DNA from 3 places in the Priestia sp. FSL W8-0524 genome. Region 3 is predicted to be linked to each of the others. Evidence: riboswitches for the same ligand, from Rfam matches in the RefSeq annotation. Region 3 holds a riboswitch; each other region holds the start of a gene.

Region 1 (10,610 bases), 2.1 Mb from region 3:
GCAAGAAGGTCTTCTCCGGTATGCTCATCAGATAAGATGTATTCTCTTAACTCCCCTACTGTCCAATTTTTAATAATGTCGTAAACCGATGAATCAATCTGACTTTCGATTAATGCCGAGACGTTGTCTTCATCTGCGCTTAGCAGCGGGTAATTTCGAATATCAGCAAGTGTGATATCAGCTAGCACTTGTTTGGCTGCCATTCGTTCTTTCATTGACTCAGCGCTAACTCCTGCGAGCTGATCTCCAGAACGTTCTTCGTTTGCTTTGGCCATAATTTCTTTCAAGCTATAAAATGAAAATGTTTCTCCTAACAACCGGGTAGTTTTAAACATCGTTTCCTCCTTGTATGTTCAGTTGATTATGATGAAAAAGCGAGTGTTTTAATCGAAACAGAGATTGCCTCTCCAGCTACGCGTAACCCTAGATCGATATAATCTCCGTGGGTAAAGTCAATTTGATCTAAACAAATAATTTCTAATTCGTTCTCCTGTTTGGCTAGTGCTTGTCCTAAAGCTTTAGCAATATCCTGCTCGCATAAAACAACGAGGCACTTAGCTCCTTTAAAACAAGCACCAAATTCAGCGCTTATTACTTTTGCTAATTCTTGCAGCATTATATAGCTGCAGTAAGGGAAATGAGATAAAGCAATAGCAACGGGAGGATCTTCTGCGCTGAAAACAGTTGAAGCCTGCATACATGCCGTTCGAGCTCTTTCTTGAAACAGCTGCGGATTCCACTCCTCCTCTTGCTGTACGGGTATCTCTATAATCGGAATATTTTTTAGCGGCAGCCGCTTTGATTTAATGTATACGGTTGATCCGCTAACTTCTGTATTTTGCATACCAGCTCCAATGACAGTGGCTCGCGTTGTTTCAGCGGCTTGAGATACCTGTATGGCTTGAAACTGATAAGCTAGCAGCGGACCAATGTCTCCGTGTATGGCCACTTCCTTCACTGTTTTTGGTTTCTCCTTCTCTATCATGGCTCCTACTCCTCCCGAGACCATGATTGTCTCTGGCCGAGTAGAAGATCTTGTATGAGGGGAAACGAGCAGCAAAGAGGTTTGCTTCAGTGCGCTCACATAATCCACGGTTTCTTTAGCTAGCAATTTGCAAATAGACGAGAGTTTTTCAAATGTTGCTTTTTCGCCTTCTTGAAGCATCAGAGAATTATTTTTTAAAAATTCAGTTAAATAAGACGAAACGTAGGTAACAATACCATCTTCGTTTAGTCGAATTAATCTTCCGCCTACATGCAGGGTAAACGTTTCAATCACTTTTCCATTTTGACATAAGGCGATGTTAGCAGTGCCTCCACCTACATCAATATTGGCAATCACTTTATTGGTTTCAGCAGAATGTTCGATTGCTCCCGATCCTTTTGCCGCTAACATTCCTTCTAAGTCAGCACCAGCTGTTGCAACAACAAAATTCCCAGCGTGTTCAGCTAGATAGTGAACGATACTCTCTGCATTTTGCTTCCGAGCCGTTTCTCCTGTGATGATCACAGCACCCGCCTCCACTTGATCTAAGGAGATCCCTGCTTTTTTGTACTCTTTTTCTAGTAATAGCGTTAACCTTCGAACATCGATTTCAACCTCGTTTACCATAGGTGTTGTATAGATGGAACTTGCATACGTTACGCGACGATCAATAATTTGACAGCCTGGCAGCGTAAACTGATTTTGTTGATTTGCTATTAACAGTTTGCTTACAATCAGTTTTGTTGTGCTTGTTCCAATATCTAAACCTATGCTCGTGATCCATTTCTGTAGCATACGATCAATCCTTTATCTCGTTTGAATATGTTGACTATCATAAAACAGTTTTTTGAATATTTCACTAACTATGTTATCAAACCTGACACACTTTTGTGTAAACAAAGGTGACAAATAAGAAAAAAGACTAAATCTTGGCAGATTTAGTCTTTTTTCTTATGATGAGTGTGATTTAGTTACAATCATTCTTGATGCCGATGGAATTAACAATGAAAGGATAATTAGACATGATAGCAACGACCCAATCATCGAAATCCCATTCATCGAGAAAGAATACCATAGAACAGGCATTCCTTTTGGTGCAGCAAATCCCCAAAATATTAAACCGGCAATAAAATGGCAAAAATAACGAGCAAAACTTCCTATAATTAAAGATAAGATAATAAAAAAGAAAGCTTTTGATCTTTGATTATTAGCTAAATATCCTTTAATAGAACTAGAGAAAATCCCGCCAAATCCAATAAAGGTAACAGCGATAATATACTCTATAAAAGCTTGCAACGGGGTTAAAATATACGCATTTCCTAAAGCTAGTTGCAATATTCCCCATAGAAATCCAGATAAAGCTCCTCCTTTAACTCCCCATCGAAAACACATAATAAAGATAGGAACCATAGAGAACGAAATGCTTACACCTATTGCAATTTTTATAGAAGGTAAAAGATCAATCAAAAAAGCCAATGCTGCAAAAATAGCTATTTCAATTTTAGCCTGTAAAGGTAATGCTTTATTCACGTTTCTCACTCCTGTTTTTGAATCATTCATATCAAACGGTTTACACAGGAGTAAGCAAATATATGCTACTATTCCCACATTCCTACGCTAGCGTTAACTAACAGGTTCGAAGGGTCTGAACATTTCGTTCACTCTCAGCACGGCGGCTCCCCCTGTGGTACGTTTGGATATTTATGTAGTATAAAGACAATGTTTATTATACCATACGTAACAAAATAGATTCGAGAGATTTCAAAGATGTTTCTATTTTCTGAATCTATTTTTTATAATGACAATCGTTTTAGTATTTGTTATACTTCTTTTATGTCAATTGAATATAAAAAACCCTCATCCTAATCGATGAGGTAGAGGTCGCAGTTTTTAATAGTAAAGTAACGGAAATGCAGAGAACATTGAGGATGTTGCTTGAAAGGAAAAATTGCCGAAGTTTAAATCACTTCTCGGTTGATTTAAGCTGGGGCTGTCTCCGAACAGGAACAGAACTGTCACATCATGCGAGTGATGTGAAGAGCTATCTTCACGGAAGGTTGACGCGGTTTTCAGATTTAAAAGCGCGCACATATACTGCGGGCTTTTTTTATGTTATCCCGTCTCTTTCCGTACATTCGAAAGGAGTATTTATCTATGCAAGAGCAGCAAGAATTAAAACGTGGGTTGAAATCTCGCCACTTAACGATGATTTCATTAGGAGGAGCCATCGGAACCGGCTTATTCCTAGCAAGTGGTGGAGCAATTCACACAGCAGGACCTGGGGGAGCGCTTTTAGCTTACGCTATTATTGGCGTAATGGTTTACTTTTTGATGACCAGTCTAGCAGAGCTCGCAGCTTATATGCCTGAAGCTGGTTCATTTAGTACGTATGCGTCTCGTTTTGTAGATCCATCCTTTGGTTTCGCTCTCGGCTGGAACTACTGGTATAACTGGGCTATTACGATTGCAGCTGAATTATCCGCTGGAGCCCTTATTATGAAATTTTGGTTCCCGAACTCTTCTTCTATTTTATGGAGTGCCCTGTTTTTATTAATTATGTTTGGGCTTAACTACCTTTCTGTAAAAGGATTTGGTGAATCTGAATTTTGGTTTTCGTTAATTAAAGTAGTAACGGTTATTATCTTTTTAGTTATTGGTATTATGATGATTTTTGGTATCTTTAACAATGAAGCACCAGGTTTTAAAAACTTCACGCTTGGTGATGGACCGATTCACGGTGGATTCTTCACTGTACTAGGTATCTTTATGGCAGCTGGTTTTTCATTCCAAGGAACAGAGTTGCTTGGAGTCGCAGCTGGAGAAAGTGAAGATCCGGAAAAAACGGTTCCTCGCGCAGTTAAACAAGTCTTCTGGCGCATCTTGTTATTTTATATTTTAGCTATTTTTGTTATTGGAATGCTTATTCCATACACAGCGAATTCATTAGCAAGTGATGACGTGCGAGTAAGTCCGTTTACTTTAATATTCGAACGAGCAGGTCTGGCGTTTGCAGCATCAGCGATTAATGCCGTTATTTTAACAGCTGTTTTATCTGCTGGTAACTCAGGCATGTATGCTTCTACGCGTATGCTGTGGAACTTAGCGAAAGATGGAAAAGCACCAAGGTTCTTAGCAAAAGTGAATAAACGAGGCGTTCCAGTTAATGCCTTAATCGCAACGGCACTTGTCGGTACACTTGCATTTGGTGCTTCATTTTTTGGAGACGGTGCGGTATATACGTGGTTACTTAACGCTTCTGGTATGTCTGGTTTTATTGCTTGGTTAGGAATTGCGATCAGCCACTATCGTTTTAGAAGAGCATTTGTTGCTCAAGGTCATGATTTGAGTGAACTTCCATATCATGCAAAACTTTTCCCATTTGGCCCTATCTTTGCCTTTATTTTATGTGCCGTTGTTATTTTAGGCCAAAACTATTCGGCGTTTATGGGTGACTCGATTGACTGGTACGGTGTACTTGTTTCTTATATCGGACTTCCTTTATTCTTAATTGTGTGGTTAGGATACAAATGGACGAAAAAATCGAAGCTTATCCCGTTAAAAGAATGTCAAGTAACAGTGAAAAAATACGAATAAAAAAAGCTCTCTATTCTTTGGGACTGACCCCCTAGAGTGAGACAAATAAAAAACACCTTTAAGTTAAAAAACGGGTATGTAGTACCTAACAATAACTTGGAGGTGTTTTTTCTATGGGGACAAGAGTCAGTTATCCGGTAGAAATAAAATTAAAAGCGATTGAAATGAGATTAGCTGGTATACCTGTAAAAGAAGTATTGTCACAGCTGAATATTCGTAATCATACCCAATTGAAAACGTGGATGACATGGTATAAAAATGGAGAAATGCATCGATTTGGACAGCCTGTAGGCAAGCAGTATTCATATGGAAAAGGTCCTGAATTTAAAAGCGAGACGTCTAAGTTAGAGGCAGAGAACCGGCAGTTAAAGCAACAGATTGAGATCTTAAAAAAGTACAAGGAATTGGAAAGGAAGTGGTACCAGAAATTGTAGTAAACACAGTGGAAGAGCTAAAAGGTCAGGTGCCTATTTATCAAATCTGTTTACATCTTAATATCCCTCGATCCACTTACTATCGTTGGAAGCAACATACAAAACGGGATACATTAAAGAAATGGATGGAACAACAAGTTGGTGAACAATGTCATAAACACAAGTTTCGATATGGCTATCGAAAGATTACAGCATTACTCAATCGAACGATGAAGATTAATCATAAGTTTGTGCAGCGTGCCATGCAGAAGTATGGTTGGCAATGTCGCGTAAAACGGAAGAAACGTCAGCGAACAGGGCAACCTTATCAGGTTGCAGAGAATGTATTAAATCGTGAATTTCGAGCTGATCGTCCTCTTCAAAAACTAGTGACGGATATTACCTACTTGCCTTTTGGACCCAAACAGTTGTATCTTTCAAGTATTCAGGATTTATTTAACGGAGAAATCATTGCGTATTCCATTGGTGATTGTCAAAACGTAGCGTTTGTTTTAGATACGTTAAGTCAACTTCCTTCTTTGCCTGAAGGATGCACGCTGCATAGCGATCAAGGTTCCGTGTACACATCGTATGCTTATCAACAAAAAATCAAAGAAAGAGGCATTACCATGAGTATGTCCCGCAAAGGGACTCCCGCAGATAATGCCTCTATCGAATCGTTTCATTCCTCGCTAAAGTCTGAAACGTTCTACCTTGACGAGTTGACATATACTACGACCACCATCGTAGAGCAAACCGTCAAAAACTATATTACTTATTATAACAATGCCCGTATTCAAACAAAACTAAACAACCAGTCACCGGTACAATATCGGCAACTGGTCGTTTAAAAGGTGTTTTGATCCCTGTCTCAAAAACAGGGGTCAGTCCCCTTTTGAATAGAGAGCTTTTTTTATATGAGCTGATCGGCAAAATGAAGAGATATATAAGCGGGTTGGTTTTTCATAACAAGCATATAACCTTTGAGGGGACGGTTATAGTAATCAGCAGCTTCGATATAATAAATACGCTGAATTAACCTGCTTAAATGAGTTGCAAAAGATGGAAGTTGGTGATTAGGAATGGTTTGGATGTAGTCTATGATTTCTTGTTTAGTTTGAAGGCCTGAACGGGTACATTCTAACAGATGAAAAAGCGGATCTGCTGCTATAGTAGATAGTTCAGAATTGTGTTTGATTCTATTCAGCTGGATATGCAGTTCTTTTTGGGACCATCTTTTCGGCACAGCTCTTAGATGTTGATATTGAAAATGTGTACTCATGATAGCTAACACCTTTCGTATTAAAATAATAAAACAACTTATTATTTTAATAACCTTTACACATGAAACTAAAACGTTACAATGTGTAAAGGTGTCATACATCTTATAAAATAAGCTGATAAAAAAGTACATCTTGCCACTGATCAAATTTCCAGCCCACTTCTTTAAACTCTCCGCAAAATGTAAAATTAAATTGCTCATGCATTTTGATACTGATATCATTCCCTTTTGTAATTCCTGAAATGACAACGTGATGGTCGAGCTCTTTAGCTAATTCCAAAATGCGCTTCATAAGCTGTTTCCCAATACCATGCCCTTGTTGATTTTTATCAATATAAATCGATAGCTCTACTGTTTGAATGTACGCTTCTTTATCTCGATACGAGGAAAGCGAAGCATAGCCCGCTACTACTCCATCTTTTTCCGCGACAATAAGTGGAAAAAGTTCATTGCTAATATGATTATTAAACCAGCCCCTTCTTTGTTCTACTGTTACAGGCGTTAAGTCAAAAGTAGCAGCACTTGTTTGAACGGACTGATTATAAATTTCAACAAGCATAGGTAAATCTTCTTCTTTAGCATAACGAATGATCATATGTACAAACTCCTTATAGTATAGAATTATCTTTATTTTACTTCTTTTAAGAAACATAATCTACATAAAAAACCGATGTGCGTATGCACATCGGTTATTGGTTTTGGGCATATTGAAAGGTTTGAAGGACTTGAAGAGTCTCTTTTGTAGAAACGACCGTTGCAAACTCTCCGTGCAAGGAAGACAGTGCGAATGTATGTACATCTTCTGCAAGAAGTCTGGTTTTTCCATCGTAGGACATACAATCAAAACAGGCCGTTGCATCGTTCACAACATACGTCCTATACCCTAGATTTCCAGCCATGCGCGCAGTCGTAGAGACGCAGTGATTAGTAGTTAGTCCTATTAAGATAAGCGTATCATAGCCATTTGCTTTTAAATAGCTATCTAGCTCTGTTCCAATGAAACAGCTGTTCACGTGCTTGCGAATTAAGTATTCGTCTTCTTGTGGACCAAATCCTTCTTTGAACTGAAACCCCTTTGAACTTGGATGTAAAGGAGAGTCTGGATTTTCTGATGCATGCTGCACGTGAATGACAGGATAGTCTTGGCGCCTCCATGCTTGCAGTAGCGTCAGCATATTCTTTTCTGCATCTAAATTGTTTCTTTCTCCCCACTGGGGTGAATAAAACCCTTCTTGTACATCGATAAGTAGCAACACTGGCCGGGAACGTAGCATAAGCATCATCTTCTTTCGTCTTTATTTTAAAATGGAAATAACGTATGTGCATCCATCAGGACCGGCTTTTGAAGAATGAACCGTTTGTTTCGGTAAATGTATCCGATCTCCGGCCTGACATAGAACCGTATCACGTTCAACTGTAAAGTAAATAGATCCTTCAAGGATATGAAGAATTTCATCAGTTGGATGCGTATGAGACGGATGTGTTTGAAAAGCAATATCGTGCTGTACTTCAACGTATCCAGTATACGCCGGAAGCAGCTCTTTAATTACTTCTTCAAACTTTCCGCCAACTCCTTTTTTAATAGAGGCTTTTTTTACGTCCATGCTGCTCACTCCTTTTTAATTTAAATGGACACTGTCCGGTAGTATGGTTATTATCATCGTGTAAAAAATATTGCTTCCACTCTCTGTTTTCCTGCTGTCCATACCAGCCTAACTCAGGGTGAGCTGATACGTCATCATATGTTTTTAACCGATCGCGGACGACTTTTTGTACATGCTTCCCTATTTTTGAATCTCCTGTCATACCTTCAAACACCCACCGCGGCTGAAATGTAATCATAAATCCTCTGCTCTTACGGCTTTTACGTAGAGAATGAGCAGGCGTATTACAGACGACAAAAATAGGTTCTCCGTGAAAACAAAATTCCCATAATGCATCTTTTGGGTCTTTCGGAATATCTTGCGGCCATTTCTTTTGATCAATTTGATGAAGAAACGTCAGCGTATCCCAGAACATCGTTTCGTACTCTTCCATTGACCGTTCTTTATGTTCAGGCTTAAAGAATAACACAAAGGATGTATAGCGACCTATGGTCTTAAATGTATCTATGTATTCTCTAAGTGCCGCCGCTGCATGTTTAATATCTTGATAGTTATAAGGAGTCGTCACAAATGAAAAACGCAGTAAATCTTTTTTAAAGCCTTCTACCCCTAATATACAGGGAAATGGATTTTCTTCTGATAATATATCGCTTTGGAAATATTGAAAAGCATCTTTCCCCCAGAACGGGACATGCGTTGACTCTAAAATCTCATTAGCTCGAAAAAGCATTTTTGATGCCATTAAAACCCTCCTTATGGAACTCAACGTTACATGTGTATTAAAAAAAAGAAAGTTTATGAGTATTTTTAACTAAATCTCGCTTCTAAATTATAAAATTCTAATCTATATATATATAAGCTACTATTGGACAAGTTAGAAAGGAGGCTGTGTTTGTGGAGTGGTTTTTGATTGCTATAAAACAAATAATTCTAGGTATTAGTCTCGCAGCACCGGTAGGTCCAATTAATATAGAGATGATTAAAAGAGGTCTGACAAAAGGATTTTGGGCTTCTTGGCTAGTTGGTTTAGGAGGAATGACAGCCGATATCTTATTTATGCTTCTCATTTTAATAGGGTTAACCCCTTTTGTTCAGATGCAGGCTGTTACGGTTGTCCTGTATGCAACGGGTTTTGTCATGCTCACATTTGTTGGCTTTCAAAGTATGAAACAAGCTGTCTCTCGTTCCTTTTCAGTAGATGTAAATAACCCTTCTGCTAAAAAAGATAAGTCGTTTTTTACAGGTTTTTTTATTGCTCTTATGAACCCTTTAAATATTGTGTTTTGGTTTGGTGTATTTGGATCAAGCTTAAGCGAAAGCCTTCAAAGTCAAACGTGGCTATCCGTCTTTTTTCATAGCTTCTTTATTATTTTTGGCATCATTCTTTGGAATTTAAATATTGCGAGCAGCATTCATTTTACAAGAAAATTTATCACGCCTAAGCTTTTTCGCCTCATTACGTTAGGTGCTGGTTTTTTACTTTTTTTATTTGGCTGCCAATTCGGTTTTAAATGTGTATCCTTACTTATCGGCTGAGCTTTTATTGATGAGTTCAATAAGGGTGTCATTTACTTTCTCACGTTCATCATAAAAAAGACCGTGTCCACTATTTTCAAATGGGATCAGTGTAGAAAATGAAATGTGGCGATTCATTACTTTTGCAAGATCAAATGGACAAATTTGATCTTTTTTTCCGTGTAATATATATGTCTCAGCGAAAATTTGACTCAAATCTTCCCGTAAGTCTTCGTCTCGTAAAGACACCGCAGTTTTAATCGTTCCATGGCCAGATGCCTCTAAACCTAAATCTTGAAACCATCCTCTAAAAGCTGCGCTGACAGGCTGATTAAAAAATTTTTTCCCAAAGTCTTCAAGCATGTTAGGACGATCTCTATACGTATTTTGAATAATTGTATTTACTTCTTCAGAAGGAAGTCCGTATGGAAAATCAGTTTTTTGAATAAAGCTTGGAGCCGCTGCCCCTAATAAAATTAACTTCTTCACGCCATATCCTAAGTGTCTACTCATATATCGAATGGCAATGGCTCCCCCCATAGAAAAGCCTACTAGCGTATAATTTTTAAGTCCTAATTTTTCTACTAACATACGAATATCATCCGCTAATTGATTGTAAGAATAGCCGGTGAAAGGCGTATCTGATTTTCCAAATCCCCGAAGATCAGGAGCAATACACCGAATACCGCAGGCCGGCAGCGTTGTAAATTGGTATTCGTACATTTTAGCGTTAACAGGCCACCCGTGAAGGAAAAGAACGGGTTCCCCTTTTCCAATATCCCGAACAAAAAGTTTAGTCTTAGGAGTTACGTGAATAAAATAGTTCATATATAACACCTCCTAGATGTTCTTATATATATATGTTTTGGACAATTTGAACATTCAAAAGTTTCTTAGAGGCTTGTGTAGGAGATGCATGATGTTTATTTGGAATGAGGAGTAGGAAAATCATTTTATATTGTTTATTTAGAACATAGTTTAATTTAAAAATATTGGGTAAAAAAAAGTAGTAAAGCTTTAAAAACTTTACTACTTTTTTGTTATTTTTCTTCCAGCCACATATCAACTAAATTGCCAGCTTCGCTTTGGTCCAATACGAATGAACCGTTGCTGTATCGGTCACTAGCTCGCATTGTAGATGGATCAACCTGCTCGATTTGACCTTTAGATGATTCCACTATCATGTAATGCTCTTTAGAGATTACTTTTACTTTTGC
Region 2 (10,610 bases), 360 kb from region 3:
TACAATAACTACACCAGCTGCTTTTTATGTAAAAAGGCACAAAAGGTATCTATAGATTTCTGTAAGGAGTGGAGTAGAATGGAATTACAATTAGCATTAGATCTTGTTAATATTTCTCAAGCAAAAGAGGTAGTAAAAGAAGTTGAAGAACATATTGATATCGTGGAAATCGGTACACCTGTTGTAATCAATGAAGGGCTTCGCGCCGTTAAAGAAATTAAAGAAGCATTTCCTAATTTAAAAGTATTAGCTGACCTAAAAATCATGGATGCAGCTGGTTATGAAGTACAGCAAGCTTCTCAAGCTGGAGCAGACATCATTACCATCTTAGGTGTGGCTGAAGATATGTCAATTAAAGGTGCAGTTGAAGAAGCGAAAAAACAAGGTAAAAAAATTCTAGTCGATATGATTGGTGTAAAAGATATTAAAGGACGCGCAAAAGAGCTAGACGAATTTGGCGTTGACTATATCTGCGTACACACAGGATACGATCTTCAAGCAGTTGGTCAAAACTCTTTTGAAGATTTAGTAACAATCAAAAGCGTTGTAAAAAATGCAAAAACAGCCGTTGCTGGCGGCATTAAATTAGAATCTTTACCTGAAGTAGTAAAAGCACAGCCTGATCTTGTTATCGTTGGCGGAGGCATCACGAGCCAAGATGATAAAAAATCAGTTGCTTCTCAAATGAAAGAGCTTATTACAAATTAAGGAGCTTTCTATGCAGACGAGCGAACATTTAAAAACGGTTATGAATGAGCTTTTACAAACAACAGCTCTAATCGCTGACGATGAAGCTGAACAGCTTGTAAATGGCATCATCTCATCTAAAAAAGTGTTTGTCACAGGAGCAGGCCGTTCAGGTCTTATGGGCAAGTCGTTTGCTATGCGTATGATGCATATGGGCATTGATGCTTATGTCATTGGAGAAACCGTGACGTCCACTTTCACGCAGGATGATTTATTAATCATCGGATCAGGTTCTGGCGAAACGAAGAGCTTGATTCCTATTGCTCAAAAAGCAAAAGAACTTGGAGGAAAAGTTGGAGTAGTCACGATTTCCCCCGATTCCACGCTTGGCAAGCTGGCTGACTTCATCGTGAAGCTGCCCGGCGCTCCGAAGGATCAAGAACAAAGCAGTTATCAAACCGTACAGCCTATGGCGTCACTGTTTGAACAAACGCTTCTTCTTTTTTACGATGCGCTGATTCTTCGCTTCATGGAGAAGAAAGAACTTGATACTCATACGATGTACGGAAAGCATGCAAATTTAGAGTAGAAAAAGGTCTTGCCTAGGCAAGACCTTTTTTGTTTTGGAACTTTCTATATAACCAAATATTCACTTATCAGATAACTAAATGTACTTTATCATTATTTATTTTTTCAAAAGCCCTATTCGAATTTTGCTGCATCTCCATAAAACGGCTGCTCTGCAACTTTAATCGAGTCTGTTGGACACCCTTCGTACGCTTCCATCATCTCATCTTGCTGATGCTCAGGAACTTCTTTTGTTCCTTCGTTGTTATCTAATACGGCATAAGCAAGACCTTCTGAATCATAATCATAAAGATCTGGCGCACTCCCTCCACATGCTCCGCAAGCAATACATGTTTCCTTCTCTACTATCGTAAAAGCCATAAAAAAACCTCCTTGACCTTTTCACTTTCTCTTTCAGAAAGTTACGTTCAGTATAAGGAGGTTTTTTTAAATTCGTCTTAAATTATTTACTGAGATTCCCCAATATTCTCAAACATCTCATCTACATTTGGCTTTTTCTTAATTAACCCTGACTCTTTTAACCAGTTAACATTTGATTGCCATGATTCTTTCGTTTGACTGCCGAATCCTTGTTCAGACTTCATTTTTGGAAGTAAGATATTCAAACTTTTTGTTTCCACATCTTTTTCAAGCGGGAAGTTTGATTTATCTTGATTATCTAACAAAATTTGAAGTGATTCTTTTGGATGTTTCTCCGTGTATTCATACCCTTTTGTCGCGGCACGCCAAAACGCTTTAATCGTATCAGAATCTTTTGCCCACGTTTGATCCCCTGTAACGGCCACTAGCTCGTAATAAGATGGCACGCCGTAATCTGACGGATCAATGTCAACCGTTTTGTATCCTTTTTTGTGAAGCAATGGTACTTCGTGGTTAATATACGCACCTATTACAGCATCTACTTTTTTGCTAATCAGCGATGAATTTAACTCAAACCCTACGTCTACTAGTTTTACTTTATTCGGATCTCCTCCATCACTTTTCACCATTTTCTTTAGAACAGATTCACTTAATGGTGTTCCGCTGTATCCTACTACTTTTCCTTCTAAATCTTTAGGACGCTTAATACCGCTATCTTTCAATGCCACAACCCGGTTTAGCGGAGATCTTACAATCGCTCCTACCGACTTTACCGGCACATCTTCATTTGCTCGTGCCATTGCTACATCAGGCTGATAGTAAAGGCCGAGCGTGACTTTCCCTGCAGCTGCTAAATTAAGCGAGTCTGTTGGATTAGCAGGAAATTGTACTTTTACATTCAGCCCTTCTTTTTTGAAATATCCTTTTTCTTGTGCAGCGTAAATGAAGCTGTGCACTGCATTTGGATACCAATCAAGCATAATTGTAACGTCTTTTAATTTTTTACTGTCACCAGCTTTATTTTCCTTGTCCTGACCGCAAGCAGCGAGCATCAAAACAAGCAGCAGGCTTAAGCTAATCGCAAACCATTTTTTCATTCTGTTTTCCTCCACTTTAATGAACGTTTTTCGAAACCTACTACAATAATAAAAAATAAAATACCGAGCGCGGATAAAATCACAATTGGTGCAAATACACCAGCTGCATCAAACTGTGTCATCATGCGACGACTGAAATATCCTAAGCCTGCTTGCGCACCCAACCATTCCCCAATGGCAGCACCTATTATACTAAAGGTAACCGCTACTTTGAGTCCCGAATAAAAATGAGGCAGTGCAGAAGGAATGTTCAACTTAAAGAAAATATCTTTTTTTGTTGCTCCCATCGTTAACATGAGTTCTTTTAACTCTTTGTTTGTAGAACGAAGCCCGTCAAATGTGCTAACGGTAATGGGAAAAAACGTAATTAATACGGTCACAATCACTTTGCTCCAAATGGAGTAGCCAAACCACAGCACAAATACAGGAGCAATGGCAATGGTCGGAATCATTTGTGACGCAATAATAAGCGGATAAAAAGCACGCTCAATAAGCGGACTCCAATTCATCCACACAGCCAGCAGAACCCCTAGCACAACGGATATTACAAGCCCAATTACGACAATAGATAACGTAGCTGGTAAATGCTTAAACAATAAATCCATTCGCAGCTCCCAAAGCTTCGTTAAAATACCGCTGGGCGTTGGTAAAATAAACGGATAGTTTACAATGCGTGCTCCAATTTCCCAAGCAGCCAGCAAAATGACTACTAAAATCACTGAAGCCCCGTATTTTTTCATGTGTTCACCTTCGATCTTAGCTGTTCAATTAAATAATCTTTCACATCAAGCACTCGCTGTTGATTCAGATCTTTTTGCGTTCGAGGTCTGCTAAGCGGCACTTGAATTTCTTCAAGACAACTTACTGGCTTGTCTGAAAAGATAAAAATGCGATCTGATAAAAAAAGCGCTTCATTGACGTCATGAGTGATAAATAAGATGCTATGCTTACGCTTTTGCCATTGGTCAAGCAGCCATTCCTGCATCGATAAACGTGTGATTGCATCAAGTGCACTAAAAGGCTCATCTAAAAGCAGCACGTTAGAACCGCTTAATACCGTCCGAAGAAAAGAAACGCGCTGCTTCATCCCTCCGGATAAATCACTTGGAAAACGGTTTTCATACCCTTTTAGGCCAAACTCTTCAAGCAGCTGAGACACTTGCTTATGAGCACTTGCTTTTGATACATTGTGAAGCTCAAGAGGCAGTGCTGCATTGTCTAGAATCGTACGCCACGGAAGCAGCAAATCTTGCTGCGGCATATAGCCTACTTTTCCTAGTCGCTTTTCATAAGACTTTCCGTTAATCACGATATCGCCTTCACTCTGCTGTTCAAGACCTGTAATGAGACGAAACAACGTACTTTTCCCAGAGCCGCTCGCTCCAACGATACTGACAAACTCGCCTTCTTTCACGTCTAAGTTTAATGATTTTAAAATCGCTTGATCACCGTTCTTGTACGTAAAACTGACGTTTTGAAAAGATAACACAGACCTATTCATGAATTGGCCACATCGCTTCGTTATAAGCCATATCCCAGAACATATACTCAAAACGCGTCGTATTCAAGAAAATTTCTTCAAGCTTTTCTAATTCCACTTCTGATTTATCTTCAGTAAGTGAGTCAAATAAATTGATACACCATGTCGCCAGTTCTCCAAATTCTTCTGAGCTGTACATTTCAATCCACTCACGGTAAAACTCATTGTTAGCTCCAGGCTTTTCACTAAGTTCTTTTCCTATTTCCCAGTAGCTCCACATACAAGGCAAAAGAGCGGCTACTAATTCAGCTAATGTTCCACTTTGACCAACGTGCAGCATATAGTGCGTGTATGCAAGCGTTGTAGGAGATGGCTGCGCTTTTTCTAATTCTTTTTCGCTGATTTCAAATTTCTTGGCATACTCACGGTGCAGACTCATTTCTTCGTTTAATGTAGAATCTAAAAGGGCTGCAAATTTCCCCATCGTTTGAAGATCGGTAGCTTTCATGGCTCCAATCGCAAATAATTTGGCATAATCAATTAGGTAAAGGTAATCTTGAATCATGTAGAAGCGAAACTTCTCCTTTTCAAGCGTTCCATCTCCCATCCCCTGTACGAAGGGATGATTATGATTTTGACGCCAAATAGGCTGCAGCTTTTCGTATAATCGTTCACTAAATTTCATGATGATCACTCCTTATGCGTATGCAGCCACGTATAAATGAACTGCACTATCACTTTTGTATATTGAACAAGCTGATTAATATCTAATTGTTCGTTCACAGCATGTGCATTTGCTAAATTTCCCGGACCGTAAATAGCGGCGGGAATTCCCGCATCAGCTAGCCATCCCCCGTCTGTTACGCTAGTTGACACATCAATTGGAGGCTTTTTCCCTTCCATTTGTTCATGAGTATTTGCAAGCAGCTGCACTCCTGCATGATTTTCATCAATTTCTAATGACGGAAAGATTTCTCCTCTGTCTTCAATCATTGATGTGCCTCCCCATTCAAAGGTTGGCAGATTATCTTTTAACCATGGATCTGCTTTTGCAATAGCTATAATATATTCTTCCACTTCTTTTGATACTTGGTCGTACGATTCATTAGGATAATAGTGAACGGTGATCCACAGCCTGCATTCATCCGCAATAAAAGCAGCATGTCTTCCGCCTTCGATTACTGCTGGATTAATCGTATTTGTCCCTGGCAAAAATCCTGGATAGCTCTTTGTAACAGCCCAGTGACGCTCCAATTCTTGTAGCCCTCCGATCACTTTTGCCATCTTTTCAATAGCGCTTGCGGCTAACAGCCCTCCTCCAGCATGAATCATACTTCGGCGTGTACCGTCATGATAGGTTTTACTGCTTTTTATCGTAATCCATCCCGTGATCACTCCGCCTTGACCTTGAATATGTAAATCACTTGTATCGACTACAAGCGCAAAATCAGCTGTATACCCTTTCTGACAGCATTGCAGCGTACCTGCCTCTCCTACTTCTTCTCCTACAACGGATTCAAAAATCAAGTCTCCTGGCAGCTCGATTCCTGTTTCTGTTAAAAGCTGAACTGCAAATAATGCTCCCGCCAAACCGCCTTTCATATCAGCAACTCCGCGTCCAATTATCATATTGTCTTTCACAACAGCTTCAAACGGATTGGTTTCCCAATTTTCATTTTCTTGTACCTCAGCAACATCCATATGGCCGTTAATAATCAAGCTTTGATAGTCAGCCGATTTTTGTCCTTTTAACGTTCCCACTACGATAGGGTCGTTAGAATATAAGTCCCACATATCAATGGAAAAACCGCAGTTTTTAAGAAAATCCGCTACGTACAGCTGCGCTTCATGAGAATTTCGTGCAGGAGGCGCTGGCGTTTTATACGAAACAAGCGTTGTTAATAACTGGATTAACTCTCCTTTGCGCTCCTCTACCTGTTTGACAAGCAAATCAATTGTTTCTTTCATGTATGACACCTTCCTTTACGCATAAAAAAACACTTCTTTCGCAGGAAAGAAGTGTTTTTGTTTATGTACACAAAATTATTATAACGAGTTCGTAAGGAAATCCCATACAAAACATCCATTACAATACCTCTTTCCTACGCTAGTATTACCTAGTTCAGGTTATAAGGGTTAAGACTTATCGTCTCTCTCAGCTTCGAAAGCACCCCTAGTGGTGTTGTATCTCTATGAAATTAATCTATTATCATATGTTTACCTGTAATAGTTTTATCATAGTAAAGCGTTTTATTCAATAGAAAGGTTCATGATATGGTAATGAAAATAGTTTCCTTTTTAGTAGTAAAAGAAAAAGCACACACCTTTTTCATGCAGTGTGTGCTCTTTGTTTTTGTGACATTACTAGTTAGCTATTGGCTTCTTTAAAAATACGCCATAACTAATAGCACCAATTAAAAGCAGTCCTGCTCCTAACAGGAAAACCGCCGTAAAAGTTCCCGTTGCATCTAATATAAACCCTGTTACGATAGGAGCCATTGCCGCTCCTAGAAATCCACCGAAGTTCTGAATAGCGCCGAGTGAAGCAACTTGTTCCTTTGGTGCAATATCCGCCGCTAGAGTCCAAATGACGCCTGATGGCAGCTGTGACGCGAAGTAGCCAATCGACAATAAGACAATACTTAAGGCTGCATTATCAATAAAAGGAACGGGTGCTACCGATGCTGCGGCTAAGATTGCCCCGCCTACAATTGGTATTTTTCTTGCCGTTACTGCATTAATTCCTTTTCGAATAAATCTATCTGAAATTACACCACCAAGCAACACTCCTATGATTCCTGCTAGAAACGGAATAGCAGCAATCCAGCCCGTTTGTTTTAGGCTAAAACCGCGCTCTGTTTCTAAGTAGCTAGGAAGCCAAGTTAAATAAACCCATATCGTAAACATAATTCCGAAATTCCCGATAATCATAAACCATGTGCTTTTATATTTAAACAGCTGTGACCATTTTGCTTGTGAGGTATGACTGATTTTTATTTCTTCTTTAGGGACAGCTTTCACTTTATTGGCAACATAATCCGGATCTCGGTATATCTTTAGCCAAACAAACATCACAATAAAGCCTGCTGCTCCTATAACAACAAACATTCCTCTCCAACTCATTGTTAAAAGCAGTACCGTTAGAAGTGGCGGAGCAATCGCATTAGCAATTTGAGACCCTGTATTAATAATCGAAGTAGGAAGGCCGCGCTCTTCTTTTTTAAACCATCTTTCCGTCACTTTAATTCCTGAAGTAAAAAAAGGAGACTCCGATACACCAAGAAGCATTCTCATGGCATAAAGAGCAGAATACGTGTTAGTAAATGCACTTGCTACCGTTGCCACAGACCATAGGCCTGATGCCCATGCAAACATTTTTTTCGGCCCGTATTTGTCAACCAGCCAGCCTGCTGGTAGATTTGCTAAGGCATATGGCCAGAGAAAAGCTGAAAGCAAAAGACCCATTTGTGTAGAAGACAGCCCAAACTCTTTGGCAATCGTGGTATTAGCGATGCTTAAATTAGAGCGGTCTAAATAGTTAACAACTGCTCCAATTAGCAATACAATAATAAGCCACCAGCGTATATTCGTCTTTTTTACATCTTGCTTTACAGGACCTAAATCTTTGTTAACGCTTTCATTTAATTTAGATGTAACCGCCATAGAATATCCCTCCATAACCTTAATCGTTATAGTGAATGAGCTGTTTGCTTATTATTAAACAGCCCTGTTCACTAGAAATGCATGAGTTTATTCAGAACATGAACCAATTATTAAACACTGCTCTTTGGACGAATACTATTTAGTTTATCATCTAATTCTTTGACTTCTTCTTCTGTTAAATCTATTTGAGGAGATCTCATGCCACCAACATCAATGCCTCTCAATTTTAATGCTTCTTTAAAATAAGACATGTTGCTTCCGTTTAAAAGAGCTTCACAATATTGAATAGCAACTTTTTGCATCTTTCTCGCTTTTTCTAAATCATTCGCTTTAAAGGCATTATAAGTCTCTACAAAAGGCTCGGGATAAACGCCCGATACACCGGAGACAACTCCTTCACATCCCATAGCCAGAGCTGCTAAAAATAAACGATCGGTTCCGGGAAGAACAGAAAAGTTTCCATCGTTAATATTTAAATAATCATTTACGCGTAAATAGTCAGGGTAGCTATATTTAATACCAATTACATTCTTGCATGAATCTGCCACTTTTTGAGCTACCTCTGCCGTTAAATCATTGCTTGAACACTGAGGAATATTATATAAATATACGGGAAAATCATTCGGGACACTGTTTGCTACTTTTATAAAATACCACGCCTGTTGATTATCTAATTTATTCCAATAAAACCAAATAAAAAAGAGAGATTCTCATGTAAAATGTAAGTTACCACACCAACATTTACGAAAAGAGGAATCTCTCATGAATAAGAATACCACGTCTCCACATCTCATTCAAAACTTTCTTTCTGAAGCTGAACTTCAAGCGATTCTAGCCGAGTTTGGTTTTGTTGACACAGCCCGAAAATGTACCGTGTCAACGCTTATTTCTTATTTAATTGGTGCAGCGACAAACGAATGGAAAAGCTTACGTCACGCAGCCGATGTTGGGCCAAGTGTTGGACTCGTTTCCATTGACCATTCTTCGCTTTCCAAGCACATGAAGGCTCTTAATTACGCCATTATGAAACGTATTTTTGAAGTCATTGTCGGGAAGCTCAACCGAGCTACTCGTCGCACCCTCAAGATGAAAAAAATACCGATGGCAGTGGATTCGACAACGGTAACAGTCGGGAAGACACGCCTACCATGGGCAGTTTATCACGGCGAACGCGCGGGCATTAAACTGCATGTTAGCTTCACCAACGAAACTGCGATGCCTCTTCAAGTTGTCGAAACAACCGGATTAAAACATGACGGACCCGTTGGTACATGCCTTGAGGATAAACGCTTTATCTTCATAGGCGACCGTGCCTATTTTTCCATTGAAAAAGTCGATCGCTACGTGACAGAGAAAGAAAAACAACATTTTGTCATTCGCTTAAAAGAGAATATCCAGTTAAATCGCAAAAAAGCGCTGAAAGGTACACGTAAAAAGGATTCGAATGTGACCGGCGATTTTACGTGTATCCTTGGTACCCCACAAAAACAGACAAAGACACGCCAGCGTGTCGTGCAATTTACCGATCATGACGGTAAGGAGATACGCGTTGTGACAAGCTTGATGAACGTCACGGCAGAAGAAATTGCCGACATGTATAAAGCACGCTGGGCCATTGAATCGTTCTTTCGCTGGATCAAACAAAACTTAAATGTACCGATTTTATTCGGTACAACACCAAACGCCGTGTTCAATCAGTTGTTCACCGCACTCATCGCCTACGTTTTACTAAAGTTTTTACATATACAAGGTAGCAAGAAAAACACACGAAAACCCTTATCATTTGCAGGGTTCACACGTCTGTTTCTTTGCGCTACCCTGCCTTTAGAATGGCGAATAGCCATCTATGAAACACTTGAATTCTATCAAAAACTATACGAAGGAGTTTCTGGATGATTTTGGTTAATCAACACGTGTGATAAAATACGTTTCTAGTTCGTTATCGTTTGCTCCAAAGAACATAGGCGTAACTACTCCGATACCGTCGGCGCCAATTTCATAGGCATGTTTTGCAAGCTCAATTGTATCTTCTTCATTCATAGCTCCTACATGTATGAATACGGTTACACGATTAGCCGCTTGTTTCACTACTGTTTCTGCAACTTGCTTTCTTTCTTTGACAGATAGACGAAGCATCTCGCCCGTTGTACCAAGCGGATACAAGCAGTGCACTCCTTTTGAAATTAAAAACTCTGTTAAATTTACTACTTTCTCTAAATCTACTTCACCCGTTTTAGTAAACGGTGTAACCATTGCTGTTGTAACTCCGTATAAATGTTTCATTTCCTTCTCCCCTTTGTTAGTAGTGAATTACTCTATATTTAGTAAAACGTTTTAGTACAACGTTTTACTAATAAAAAATAAAAAGCTTGCTCTTATATTTTTGTAAATCGGTCTCTTTTTAAAGAGACCTCATGAATGGCATTGCTTTTTATTTGATTCTCGTTGTATTACGATGAATAATTTCCAAATCAAATATCTGTTGGTCCACATCCCCATATGGATCAGAAATTGTTTTAACTAAAAGCTCTCCTGCACAATAGGCCATTTTTTCTACCGGCAAATTGACAGTCGAAAGTTTTGGGTTAGTAAATTTAGAGAACTCTTGGTTATCAAATCCCATCACTTCACAATCAGCTGGCACAGAGATGCCGTAGTCATTAAGAGCAGAAAGAGCTCCTAATGCAACATGATCACTCAAACAAATCACAGCGGTTGGAACTTTTCCTTGTTCA
Region 3 (10,610 bases):
TCCGGTATGTTCGGCGTAATGACTTCACAAAGAGGCAATAATTCTTTTAGAGCCTGTATAGCTTCTCTTTGAAGAAGAGATTGACCGCCTTTTGCAATCATAACGGGATCAACTACAACATTTTGCAGTCCGTGCTGTTTGATTTTACGAGCCACTGCGTAAATAATATCAGCACTGAACAACATACCTGTCTTCACTGCATTAGGAAATAAGTCAGTCGCAATTGAATCTAACTGCGTTTCAACTGCTTCTACTTCTAAAGGATAAACTCCTTGAACGCCAACTGTATTTTGTGCAGTCACAGCTGTAATAACAGACATGCCAAAAACGTCACGCTCTTGAAATGTTTTTAAATCTGCTTGAATGCCTGCTCCTCCACCGCTGTCTGATCCAGCAATGGTTAATGCTTTTGGTACTGTCATGCTTGAAACCTCCATCTCTTTCTTACCCAATATACCGATGATAAAGTGACTTTGCTTCTACTATATCGTTTGTTCCATGGACAAAGACGCGCCCGTCTTGAAACATCACTAAACGGTAATCATCTACATAAAAAGAAAGCAGATACGGATTTTGTTCAATTTTATATCCTTTTTCTTTTAATCGTTCACCTAAAGACTGCAGCGGCTGCTTGGCTGATTTGCCCGGACGGATTTGTACCGTGTTTCTTCCGCATAGCACAGCTGTTTTCGTTTGATTTTCATATTGTAAAAAGGGATACGTTTGTTCACTGCCGCATGAGCGGCAAGCAGATTTGCGAAATACGTTCACATTGATGCTCGTATACTCATTTTTCCATACGTCAAACGAAACAAGTTCCCTCCTGAGCGCATTCCAGTCTCCAACTAATATTTTTAACACCTCTGTTACTTGATGAGCGACTACCATTTGTACAGCAGGACTAATAATCCCCACTGTATCACATGTTAACCCTCCAAGCGGTACAGATTCAAGCAAACAGGATAAACACGGTGTTTCACTTGGTATGATAGTATAACTAATTCCGTAACTTCCTACACATGCTCCGTAAATCCAAGGAATATCATATTTTTGTGATAAATCATTCATTACAAGGCGTGTGTCAAAATTATCGGTTGCATCAATCATAACATCTACCCCCTCAACAAGCTGTTCTAAAACTTGAGGGGTACCGTCCGCTACGTGGGCTTCTACTTTTACATCATGATTAATATCGTGAAGCCTTTTTTTAGCGGCAACTGCTTTTGGGATTCTTTTATCAGCATCTTTTTCACTATACAATTGCTGACGCTGAAGGTTGCTCCACTCTACATAATCGCGGTCAATGAGCGTTATTTTCTTTACTCCCGCTCGTGCAAGGGCCTCGGCGTTCCCTGTTCCAAGAGCACCTGCTCCTACAATCAGAACATGCTTTTCTTGAATTTGCTGCTGTCCGCCTTTTCCAATAGGTTGAAACAATTCTTGGCGGGAATAACGATTAATCAACCGATACTCATCCCTTCTGTTGGACTGCTTGCCGTTGCATATTGTTTCTTTTCAATACGTCCTGCTTCAAATGCTGCTCTTCCTGCCTCAATCGCTAGCTTCATAGCACGAGCCATTTTCACAGGATCTTTTGCTCCTGAAACAGCTGTATTTAATAACACACCATCTGCTCCTAGCTCCATAGCTTGAGCTGCGTCTGAAGCCGTTCCAATACCTGCATCTACAATTACTGGAACGGTTGATTGTTCAATGATAAAACGCATGTTCAACGGATTAATAATACCTTGACCTGAACCGATAGGCGACGCTCCTGGCATAATGGCATGTACGCCTAACTCCTCTAAACGACGCGCAAGTAAAACATCATCTGATGTGTAAGGTAAAACGGTAAAGCCCTCTTTTAACAGTTCTTCACTAGCTTTTAATGTTTCAACTGGATCAGGAAGCAGCGTCTTATCACATCCAATTACTTCTACTTTCACCATGTCACAAAGTCCAGAAGCCTTTGCTAATTTAGCAATACGTACGGCCTCTTCTGCATTTTTTGCTCCAGCAGTGTTAGGCAAAAGAGTGAAACGCTTCACATCAAGTGCTTCTAATAAATTAGGCTGATTTTGATCAAAAATATCCATTCGTCTAACAGCAAATGTTAAAATTTCTGTTTCCGACTCTTCTACCGCTTGACGCTGAGTCGTAAAGTCCGGAAATTTCCCTGTTCCTAATAATAAACGTGAATTAAATGTATATTGTCCAATTTTTAACATACTCTTCATCCTCCTCCAACAAATGAAACAACTTCTAATGTATCTCCATCTTTTAAGCATGCATCGCTATGTTCTTCTTTTTGCAAAATATTCTTGTTTAATTCAACAATTACAACTCGCTCATGCAGACTCTGAGCCTGCAGCAAGTGCTCGACCGTTTCAATTTCATCTCCGACAGTGACGGTCTTACCGTTAATAATTAGATTCAATGAACTCCCTCCATTGCTCTCGTTAGCTGAAATGATGTAAAGAATGAATGATTTGGCTTTTTCCCTAACAAAGCATCAGCCATAATTTTTCCAGTTGCAGCGCTTAATAAAATACCGTTTCGGTAGTGGCCAAAAGCCATGTGCAGATTCGCTATTTCAGGGTGCTCTCCTAAATAAGGCCAGCCATCATTCGTTTGTGGACGAAGACCAGCCCATGCTTTTTCAAATGTGGCTTCTTTAATGGCCGGCAGAAGCGCAGAAGCTTTATTCAGCAAAAATTGAATACCTTGTGCAGAAACGGTCTTAGTAAAATCATGCTGCAGCTTAGTTGCCCCGATTACGATTCTTCCACCAGTCTTAGGGACTAAGTAAAAACCTTCATCTAAAAAAATCGTTTTAGAAAGCAGGGGCTTATGACTTTGCAGAGCAATACACTCTCCTTTTACAGGAAACACCTCGCCTAAATGTTCAGAAGAAATAAAGCGTTTAGCCCATGAGCCTGCTGCAATCACTACTTTTTCTCCATAAAAAGAGCCTTTGGACGTCTGTACCCCTTTTACTGTTTCATTTTCCATAATAAGAGAGTGAACGTCACAGTATTCGAATACATCTGCTCCGTGATACAAGGCTCCATGAGCAAGAGCTTGTGTTAACTTATCCGGAGCTAGCTGGCCGTCTCCCGGTATTGTAATGGCTCCGTATATGTCTGGAGAGAGCCCGGGTTCTAACAAACGCGCTTCTTTTACATCGATCCATCTTACATCTTTGTCCCACCGGTGGTGCTGAGCGGCTTTTTTCTTTAATACGTGTGCATCTTCTTCTGTTCCAGCGACTTTTAATAAGCCTTTTTGAATGAGCTCTACGTCGATAGCCGTTTTTTCTTTTAGTTCCTTCACCAGTTCAGGAAACATGCTTCTGCTCTTAATAGCAAGGTCTAAAAGAGGACCTTCTTCATCAATTTCAGCTTGAGCACCTAAAATACCAGCGGCTGCACTTGAAGCTTCACAACCAACTTGATTGCGTTCAAGAATAGCTACTGACGCTCCTTGTTTTGACAAATGATAAGCGATAGAAGAGCTGATTATACCTCCTCCGATTAACAGTACATCATAATGCTGCTTCATTTTCTCCACCTCCAGATGTCCATATATGAGAATATTGTTTAATCGCTTTCAGGGGATCTTGCGCAAGCATGACACCAGACATCACGGCTATACCGTGTGCTCCTGTTTGAAGTACCTCTTTGGCATTTACAGGTGTAATTCCTCCAATGGCAATAACCGGTATCTGCACAGCGTCTACTACTTCTTTTAGTGCCGCTATCCCTCGACTTTTTAATTCTTTTTTTGAATGTGTTGAATAAATATGTCCGTATAAAATGTAGTGAGCACCATCTTTTTCAGCTTCTAAAGCCTCTTCCACAGAGTGAACTGACTTTCCAACAATAAGAGAAGGAAATGCGTCTATAACAAACGAAACGTCTAAACTATGATAGGCAAGCTGTACACCTTTTGCTTTTAAAGCATGCGCTACATCAACTCGGTCATTCACAATAATTTTAGAGCGACAAAATGGTAGGCTTTCTAGTAAACATTGAATCTGCTTTGCCGTTTTCTTTTTTTCTCTAATATGAATGGCGCCCGCAAAAGGCGCGATAGCCGTTAAAATTTTTTGAAGCTCTTCGATTGGCTGCTTATCTGTTGTAATGACATGAAATTTAGGAATATCCACATGATCGAAACCTTTCCATTCAGAATAAAGAGAAATTTCAATCACTTCATCTTGTGCAGAGGGCTTTATTACATACAAAAAACCACTCTACAACGTAGAGTGGTTAGCATGCATCGTTATGTAAACATGATCGCCACTTCCCTACGCTGGTCCAAACCAGATCAGGTTCAAAGGGTCCGAAATACATCCGTCTCAGCTTCAAAAAGCTCCCCTAGTGATTGCTATTTATTGATTTTGTTTTTGCACTTAAAATTATAACACAACTAAATGTAAATACAATATCTCTTTATGCTCTTACGGCTCTCTTCCTTTTATAGATGTATCTTTTAAGCTTCTTTACTAAGAGGCCCGGCGCACCGAATCATTCTGCTTTTTATATAGTTAGTAATCGGTATAGTCGTCAAATTCTTCTTTGTCTTTTTCCTTTTTCCGATCCCATATAAACAGCAGGAGTAACATAATAAAAGTTAGAATATAAAAACCGTAAAAAATAAATGCCGCCACAACATTTATAAATAAAAATAAAAAACCAATGATCTGACCTGCAACAGCTACAATCAACAAAATGTATTTCCAAACTTCTGCTTTTCTATCCATTCTCTACTTCTCCGTCTTTTTGTTTTTCCCTACTAGAAACGTTCTCTTTACTTATAATAAAAACGTTCCTGCCAGTAAACCGACTGTAAATAAACCAACTGTTCCAAATGCTGAAATCCCCACGTACGCCAACATTTTCCGATAAGATTTTTCCCGAATTAACTGTACGGTTTCCACACTAAACGTTGAAAAAGTGGTAAAGGCACCAAAAAACCCAATGCCAATCATTAAAAATATTGAATCATCATAAGCATGACTCGGAACCTTTCCATAATAACTACCGTAAAAAAGACCAAGCCCAAACGCACCGAGCAAGTTTACAAACAGCATTGAGACTGGAAAAGGAGGGTTTGAAACTGTTTTTGTAACTTTTAAACCCAAAAGATAACGGCATATTCCTCCAGCTGCCCCGCCAAGTGCCAAGCTCACTATGCTCATTTACTTCACCTCATGTACTTTCACTAAATTTTTCCCTGCCGCTTCACCGCATAGATAGCCTGCTAAAGCAAGAAGGATTCCACCTACTAAAGAGACAATGACATAAATGGCTCCCCAAAATAAATGGTGCTGAGTGAGAGAAATGACGTCTCCTGCAAAGGTTGAATACGTTGTAAAACCGCCGCACACGCCAACTCCTAGTCCAAGCTTTATCCATTCTTTTGGCTTTTTCCACGCAAAAAATCCTGTTAATAGGCCTAGTATGAAGCTTCCTAATAGGTTTTCAATTACCGTTCCTATTGGATAGCCCGTATATAATAAGGAAAGATTTAGCAAATAACGCGCATATGTACCAGCGATAGCACCAAAGGCAATTGAGATTAAGTTTATGGCTTTCATCATATCGCTCCGTTTCATAAATTCTTCTTTAAGTGTACCATAAGGAATTTATTTCTACCTTAACATTTAACTATATGTTTATTGCACCAAAAGTCATGAAAAAATGAAAGAGAAAATCGTCGCATGAAACTTCCTTTTTACTCCTCAAATATCCCTTAAAAATCCACTTAATCCAAATTTTAAAATCTTTCTGTATCCTTATGACAAACCGTGTATAGAAGGTATATTTCCCTTATTTTAAGTCACATTAATCGTATAAGTTTTTTTTGTTGACTTTTGCTGTGTTCTTGTTTAGTATCACAGAGTATCATTTCCTATCAGAATACTAGGGGGTTTAGAAAATGAAGAAATTTGCTGCACTTTTGTCGCTACTATTAGCTTTCACAGTTGTGCTTGCCGCATGCGGTTCTAGCTCAAAAAATGAAGCAAACAATGGAGACAATAAATCTTCACAAGAGGATTTATATAATAAAGTGAAAAAAGATGGCGTATTAACAATTGGAACTGAAGGTACATACCCTCCGTTCACTTTTCATGATGACAAACAAAAGCTAACTGGGTTTGATGTAGAATTGGCTCAAGAAGTAGCTAAACGTCTTGGCGTAAAAGCTGAGTTCAAAGAAACACAGTGGGATGGCATGTTTGCCGGATTAGATGCTAAACGCTTTGACATGATTGCTAATGAAGTGGGTATTCGTGAAGATCGTCAAAAGAAATACGATTTCTCTGACCCATACATCCAGTCAGGCGCCGTATTAATTGTTCGTAAAGACGAAAAAGATATCAAATCATTTAAAGATTTAAAAGGAAAAAAATCAGCACAGTCATTAACAAGTAACTACAAAGACATGGCTCAATCTTATGGTGCAAACATTACGAGTGCTGAAGGTTTTGCTCAAGCAGTAGAACTAATGAGCGCAAACCGTGTTGATGCTACAATCAACGATAAATTATCGTTCCTTGACTATAAGAAAAAGCACCCTAACGCACCTATCAAAATCGCGGATGAAAAATCCGATGGTGCTGCAAGCGGCTTTATGTTTAGAAAAGACAGCGGTAAGTTAGTGGATAAAGTAAACAAAGCATTGAAAGATATGAAAAAAGACGGAACATACGCAAAAATTTCTAAGAAATGGTTTGGCGAAGATGTTTCTCCTAAATAATATTTTTCCTGATGGAGAGCGATTGAATCAATTGATTTCAATCGCTCAATCATCTCTCTTACCAATGCTAAAGGGAGCTATTCAATATTCTATTCCACTAACATTAATAAGCTTTGCCATAGGCATTGTGTTAGCTGTTTTAACAGCACTTGCTCGCTTGTCTTCAAGTAAGATATTAAACATAATTGCACGTGTATATGTGTCAATTATTCGTGGAACGCCTTTGCTTGTGCAATTATTTATCATTTTCTACGGATTACCTAACTTAGATATAACAATTGATCCATTCATCTCTGCTGTTATTGGATTTTCATTAAGTGTAGGTGCGTATGCATCTGAAATTATCCGAGCAGCGATTCAATCTATTCCTAAAGGACAGTGGGAAGCTGGCTACTCACTCGGTATGACCTATTCCCAAGCGTTAAGACGGATTATCTTACCGCAAGCAGCACGTGTATCGATTCCGCCATTATCTAACTCTTTTATTAGTCTTATTAAAGACACGTCACTTGCATCGCTTATTCTTGTTTCTGAAATGTTCCGTCAAGCTCAAGAAATCGCTTCAACTAACTATGAGTTTTTACTTCTTTATAGTGAAGCAGCGCTCTTGTACTGGGTTATGTGTACAATCTTATCCATTATCCAAGGACGTATTGAAATAAGACTAGATCGTTACGTGTCTAAATAACCGTTTCAAGTAGCTAAAGGAGTTTTTTATATGATTAATATCAAAAATTTGCATAAATCATTCGGTGATTTGCAAGTATTAAAAGGGATTGATTTGGAAGTTGAACAGGGCAAAGTAATTGTATTAATCGGCCCTTCTGGATCGGGTAAAACTACTTTTTTACGTTGCTTAAATCTGTTAGAAATCCCAACAGACGGTACAATTGAACTTGATAAAAAAAGCATGAATTTTACCAAACCTGTTCGTAAAAAAGACATTACTTCATTTCGAAGCCTAACAGGTATGGTCTTTCAAAACTATAACTTGTTTCCTCATAAAACTGCGCTTGAAAATGTTATGGAAGGTCCTGTAATTGTAAAAGGCATTTCTACTCAAGAAGCAGAAAAAAGAGGGAAAGAATTATTAACACGAGTTGGTTTAGGAGATAAGCTTGACTTTTATCCTTTCCAACTATCAGGCGGACAACAACAGCGTGTCGGCATCGCTCGAGCAATGGCGATGGACCCAAAAGTTATGCTGTTTGATGAGCCTACTTCAGCTCTTGATCCTGAGCTTGTAGGAGACGTTCTTCAGGCCATGAAAGACCTGGCGAAAGAAGGAATGACGATGGTTGTGGTAACTCATGAAATGCGCTTTGCCCGCGAAGTAGCAGATGAAGTTATTTTTATGGATCAAGGTGTCATTATGGAAAGAGGTACACCGGATCAAATATTTTCAAATCCTCAACAAGAGCGAACACGTCAATTCTTGAATATGATTCATTAAAAAGGTTGCACATTTTCACGTGCAACCTTTTTCTTTATTTGGCTACTGCTTTTTTCATTAACTCTGTAATGTACGTAAAGAATGCTTCAGCTGTGACGTCATACACGACGTCTACAGGTCGCCCCTCTTCAGAAATTTCTGTTCTTCCTTGTCTTGGTGTTTCCGTATACACAATACTCGAAACGGTTTTTACCTTCACAAGTGTTGAATTCCCTGTAAATGCTGTTGTGAGTACATCCCACAAATAATAAGTCGAATTGGTTTCAACATGCACAAGCGGCGGGCAAGCCGCGTAGCACTGCCCTACAAAGTCTACTCCTTCATACCTGCGAAGTGAAGCCCACATTTGGCGAATAGCCGGAGTTAATGGAACTTGATTCGTGCTTTCTAAAGCAACCATCTCAATTTTAATGCTGCTTTCCCATACTGTTGCTACTGCTTCTGGATCCCAAAAAGCATTCCATTCCGCCGTTCCATCATGTTCAGGCTCCTGCACATTTCCTACTTCTTGAAATGTACCGCCCATCCACACTAACTTATCAATTTTCTCTTCTATTTCCGGCGCTTTTTCAAGTGCTCTTGCCAAATCAGTTAGCGGTCCTGTAAATAATAAAGTCGTTTTTCCGTCTGTGTGCTGCAATGTTTCAATTAAATGATCATGAGCAGGCAGCTGACTTATTTTTGTTTGCACTTTCCCTTTTTCATTTAAAATCGGCAGTGCATCTACATAAAACGTATGCATGCGCCATTCTTTTGGAAATGGGTTCATACCACGTGAAGTAGATTTGGCTACCTCGATATCATAACTTCCAAAACGATCAATAATTTTTTGGCTTGCGCTGATACCTGGCTCTAAGTATCCGTCAGCAGGAATGACAGATACCCCCGTTACCTTTACATCATCCATTTGCAGCAGTAAAAAAAGGGATACTAAATCATCAATCCCTGCGTCATGGTTAAAATATATGTTTGTGCTCATGTCTCTTCTCCTCTTTTCTATGTATCGCTACGTAATAGCTATACCGCTATTTTATAATGAAATGGCCTCTTTGGTAATCAAAGTATTATGAACTTCTTTTACTATTTTCTATAATGGGTATAGAAATAAGGTAATCTATGTATAGGCATATACATCTCAGTATAGAAAGGAGAAATAAAATGAAGCAATCATTTTCAGCATTAGTAGTAGATAAAACAGGTGAAGAACAAGTGGAGGCGTCTGTCCAAGAACTGACGCTAAACGATTTGCCAGAAGGCGATGTACTTATTCGCGTTCATTATTCAGGGGTGAATTATAAAGATAGCTTAGCCAGCATCGCAAACGGCAATATTGTGACAAGCTATCCGTTTGTTCCAGGTATTGACCTAGCAGGAATCGTTGTATCTTCTGACAGCCCTGATTTTAAAGAAGGTGATCGTGTCATCGCAACAAGCTATGACATTGGCGTATCACACTTTGGAGGCTACAGTGAGTATGCGCGCTTACGCAGCGAATGGATTGTCCCTCTTCCTGAAAATTTGACGTTAAAAGAAGCAATGATTATCGGAACAGCTGGCTTTACAGCTGCTTTATCTGTGCATCGCTTAGAGGAAAACCATACTAGTCCATCTAACGGCTCTGTGCTTGTAACAGGGGCTACGGGAGGTGTAGGAAGCTTTGCGGTTGCCATTCTTTCAAAATTAGGCTACACAGTGGAAGCAAGTACAGGAAAAAGCTCGGAAGCAGCTTATTTGAAAGAGCTTGGCGCTTCCTCTATTGTAGCGCGTGAAGACGTTTATAACGGCAAATTAAAAGCATTAGGCAAGCAAAAATGGGCCGCTGCGGTGGATCCTGTGGGTGGAGAGCCCCTAGCTTCTGTCCTCAGTCAAATTCAGTACGGAGGCTCTGTAGCGGTCAGCGGGCTAACAGCTGGAGGCAAAGTGCCAACAACGGTCTTTCCCTTCATTTTGAGAGGGATTAATTTACTCGGCATCGATTCTGTTTACTGTCCAATGCCTACTCGAAAAGAGATTTGGAATAGACTCGCTAATGACTTTAAACCTGAAAGCTTCGAACCTTTCATTCAGCAGGAAGTTTCTTTACAAGATCTCCCTCAGGTTCTTCCTACTTTATTAAAAGGACAAGCTCGAGGACGAACAATTGTGAAGCTATAAAAAAACGGAGAAACCTGGGTTTCTCCGTTTTTTTACGAACAGACGCATGTTATTATGCATCTATTTTTGCTATTAAATCCGTCACTAATTCTTTCATCGTCACATCGGCTAAGACTTGTTCCATGGCATCTTGAGAACGTTTTAAAATCAATTCAAGGACACTTTGAATATTGGCTCCTACAGGACACTCCACATTCGGATTTTCATGCATTTGAAACAATTCTCCTTCTTCCACAGC

What was found. A riboswitch is a leader RNA that binds a small molecule or an ion and turns the genes downstream of it on or off. The one in region 3 is predicted to bind thiamine pyrophosphate.
Region 1: it holds a riboswitch for thiamine pyrophosphate, as region 3 does, so the genes downstream of both, thiT (energy-coupled thiamine transporter ThiT) here and NST66_RS01295 (thiamine phosphate synthase) in region 3, are expected to answer to the same signal.
Region 2: it holds a riboswitch for thiamine pyrophosphate, as region 3 does, so the genes downstream of both, NST66_RS03065 (acetylornithine deacetylase) here and NST66_RS01295 (thiamine phosphate synthase) in region 3, are expected to answer to the same signal.

The regions. Positions count from the first base shown of each region.
Region 1 covers NZ_JBBOUG010000001.1:2,312,638-2,323,247, forward strand. The annotation lists gene NST66_RS11705 (ethanolamine ammonia-lyase subunit EutB) at 1-335, opposite strand, end outside; gene NST66_RS11710 (ethanolamine ammonia-lyase reactivating factor EutA) at 362-1,780, opposite strand; gene thiT (energy-coupled thiamine transporter ThiT) at 1,937-2,545, opposite strand; TPP riboswitch at 2,578-2,678, opposite strand; lysine riboswitch at 2,853-3,037, shown strand; gene NST66_RS11720 (amino acid permease) at 3,140-4,579, shown strand; one part of gene NST66_RS11725 (IS3 family transposase) at 4,693-4,963, shown strand; one part of gene NST66_RS11725 (IS3 family transposase) at 4,963-5,843, shown strand; gene NST66_RS11730 (hypothetical protein) at 5,906-6,274, opposite strand; gene NST66_RS11735 (GNAT family N-acetyltransferase) at 6,378-6,869, opposite strand; gene NST66_RS11740 (cysteine hydrolase family protein) at 6,964-7,548, opposite strand; gene NST66_RS11745 (cupin domain-containing protein) at 7,570-7,878, opposite strand; gene NST66_RS11750 (YqcI/YcgG family protein) at 7,853-8,620, opposite strand; gene NST66_RS11755 (LysE family transporter) at 8,773-9,414, shown strand; gene NST66_RS11760 (alpha/beta fold hydrolase) at 9,400-10,221, opposite strand; gene parC (DNA topoisomerase IV subunit A) at 10,434-10,610, opposite strand, start outside.
Region 2 covers NZ_JBBOUG010000001.1:606,150-616,759, reverse strand. The annotation lists gene hxlA (3-hexulose-6-phosphate synthase) at 79-708, shown strand; gene hxlB (6-phospho-3-hexuloisomerase) at 719-1,276, shown strand; gene NST66_RS03090 (ferredoxin) at 1,390-1,635, opposite strand; gene NST66_RS03085 (ABC transporter substrate-binding protein) at 1,722-2,732, opposite strand; gene NST66_RS03080 (ABC transporter permease) at 2,729-3,472, opposite strand; gene NST66_RS03075 (ABC transporter ATP-binding protein) at 3,469-4,233, opposite strand; gene tenA (thiaminase II) at 4,226-4,897, opposite strand; gene NST66_RS03065 (acetylornithine deacetylase) at 4,903-6,180, opposite strand; TPP riboswitch at 6,295-6,397, opposite strand; gene NST66_RS03060 (MFS transporter) at 6,577-7,875, opposite strand; gene NST66_RS03055 (dihydrodipicolinate synthase family protein) at 7,986-8,570, opposite strand; gene NST66_RS03050 (IS4 family transposase) at 8,638-9,771, shown strand; gene NST66_RS03045 (dihydrodipicolinate synthase family protein) at 9,778-10,158, opposite strand; gene NST66_RS03040 (LacI family DNA-binding transcriptional regulator) at 10,307-10,610, opposite strand, start outside.
Region 3 covers NZ_JBBOUG010000001.1:247,553-258,162, reverse strand. The annotation lists gene thiD (bifunctional hydroxymethylpyrimidine kinase/phosphomethylpyrimidine kinase) at 1-422, opposite strand, end outside; gene NST66_RS01315 (thiazole biosynthesis adenylyltransferase ThiF) at 445-1,464, opposite strand; gene NST66_RS01310 (thiazole synthase) at 1,461-2,228, opposite strand; gene thiS (sulfur carrier protein ThiS) at 2,234-2,437, opposite strand; gene thiO (glycine oxidase ThiO) at 2,434-3,561, opposite strand; gene NST66_RS01295 (thiamine phosphate synthase) at 3,545-4,168, opposite strand; TPP riboswitch at 4,290-4,391, opposite strand; gene NST66_RS01290 (hypothetical protein) at 4,550-4,765, opposite strand; gene crcB (fluoride efflux transporter CrcB) at 4,817-5,203, opposite strand; gene NST66_RS01280 (fluoride efflux transporter FluC) at 5,204-5,602, opposite strand; gene NST66_RS01275 (amino acid ABC transporter substrate-binding protein) at 5,944-6,765, shown strand; gene NST66_RS01270 (amino acid ABC transporter permease) at 6,749-7,453, shown strand; gene NST66_RS01265 (amino acid ABC transporter ATP-binding protein) at 7,484-8,218, shown strand; gene NST66_RS01260 (nucleoside hydrolase) at 8,253-9,197, opposite strand; gene NST66_RS01255 (NADPH:quinone oxidoreductase family protein) at 9,377-10,372, shown strand; gene NST66_RS01250 (Rrf2 family transcriptional regulator) at 10,425-10,610, opposite strand, start outside.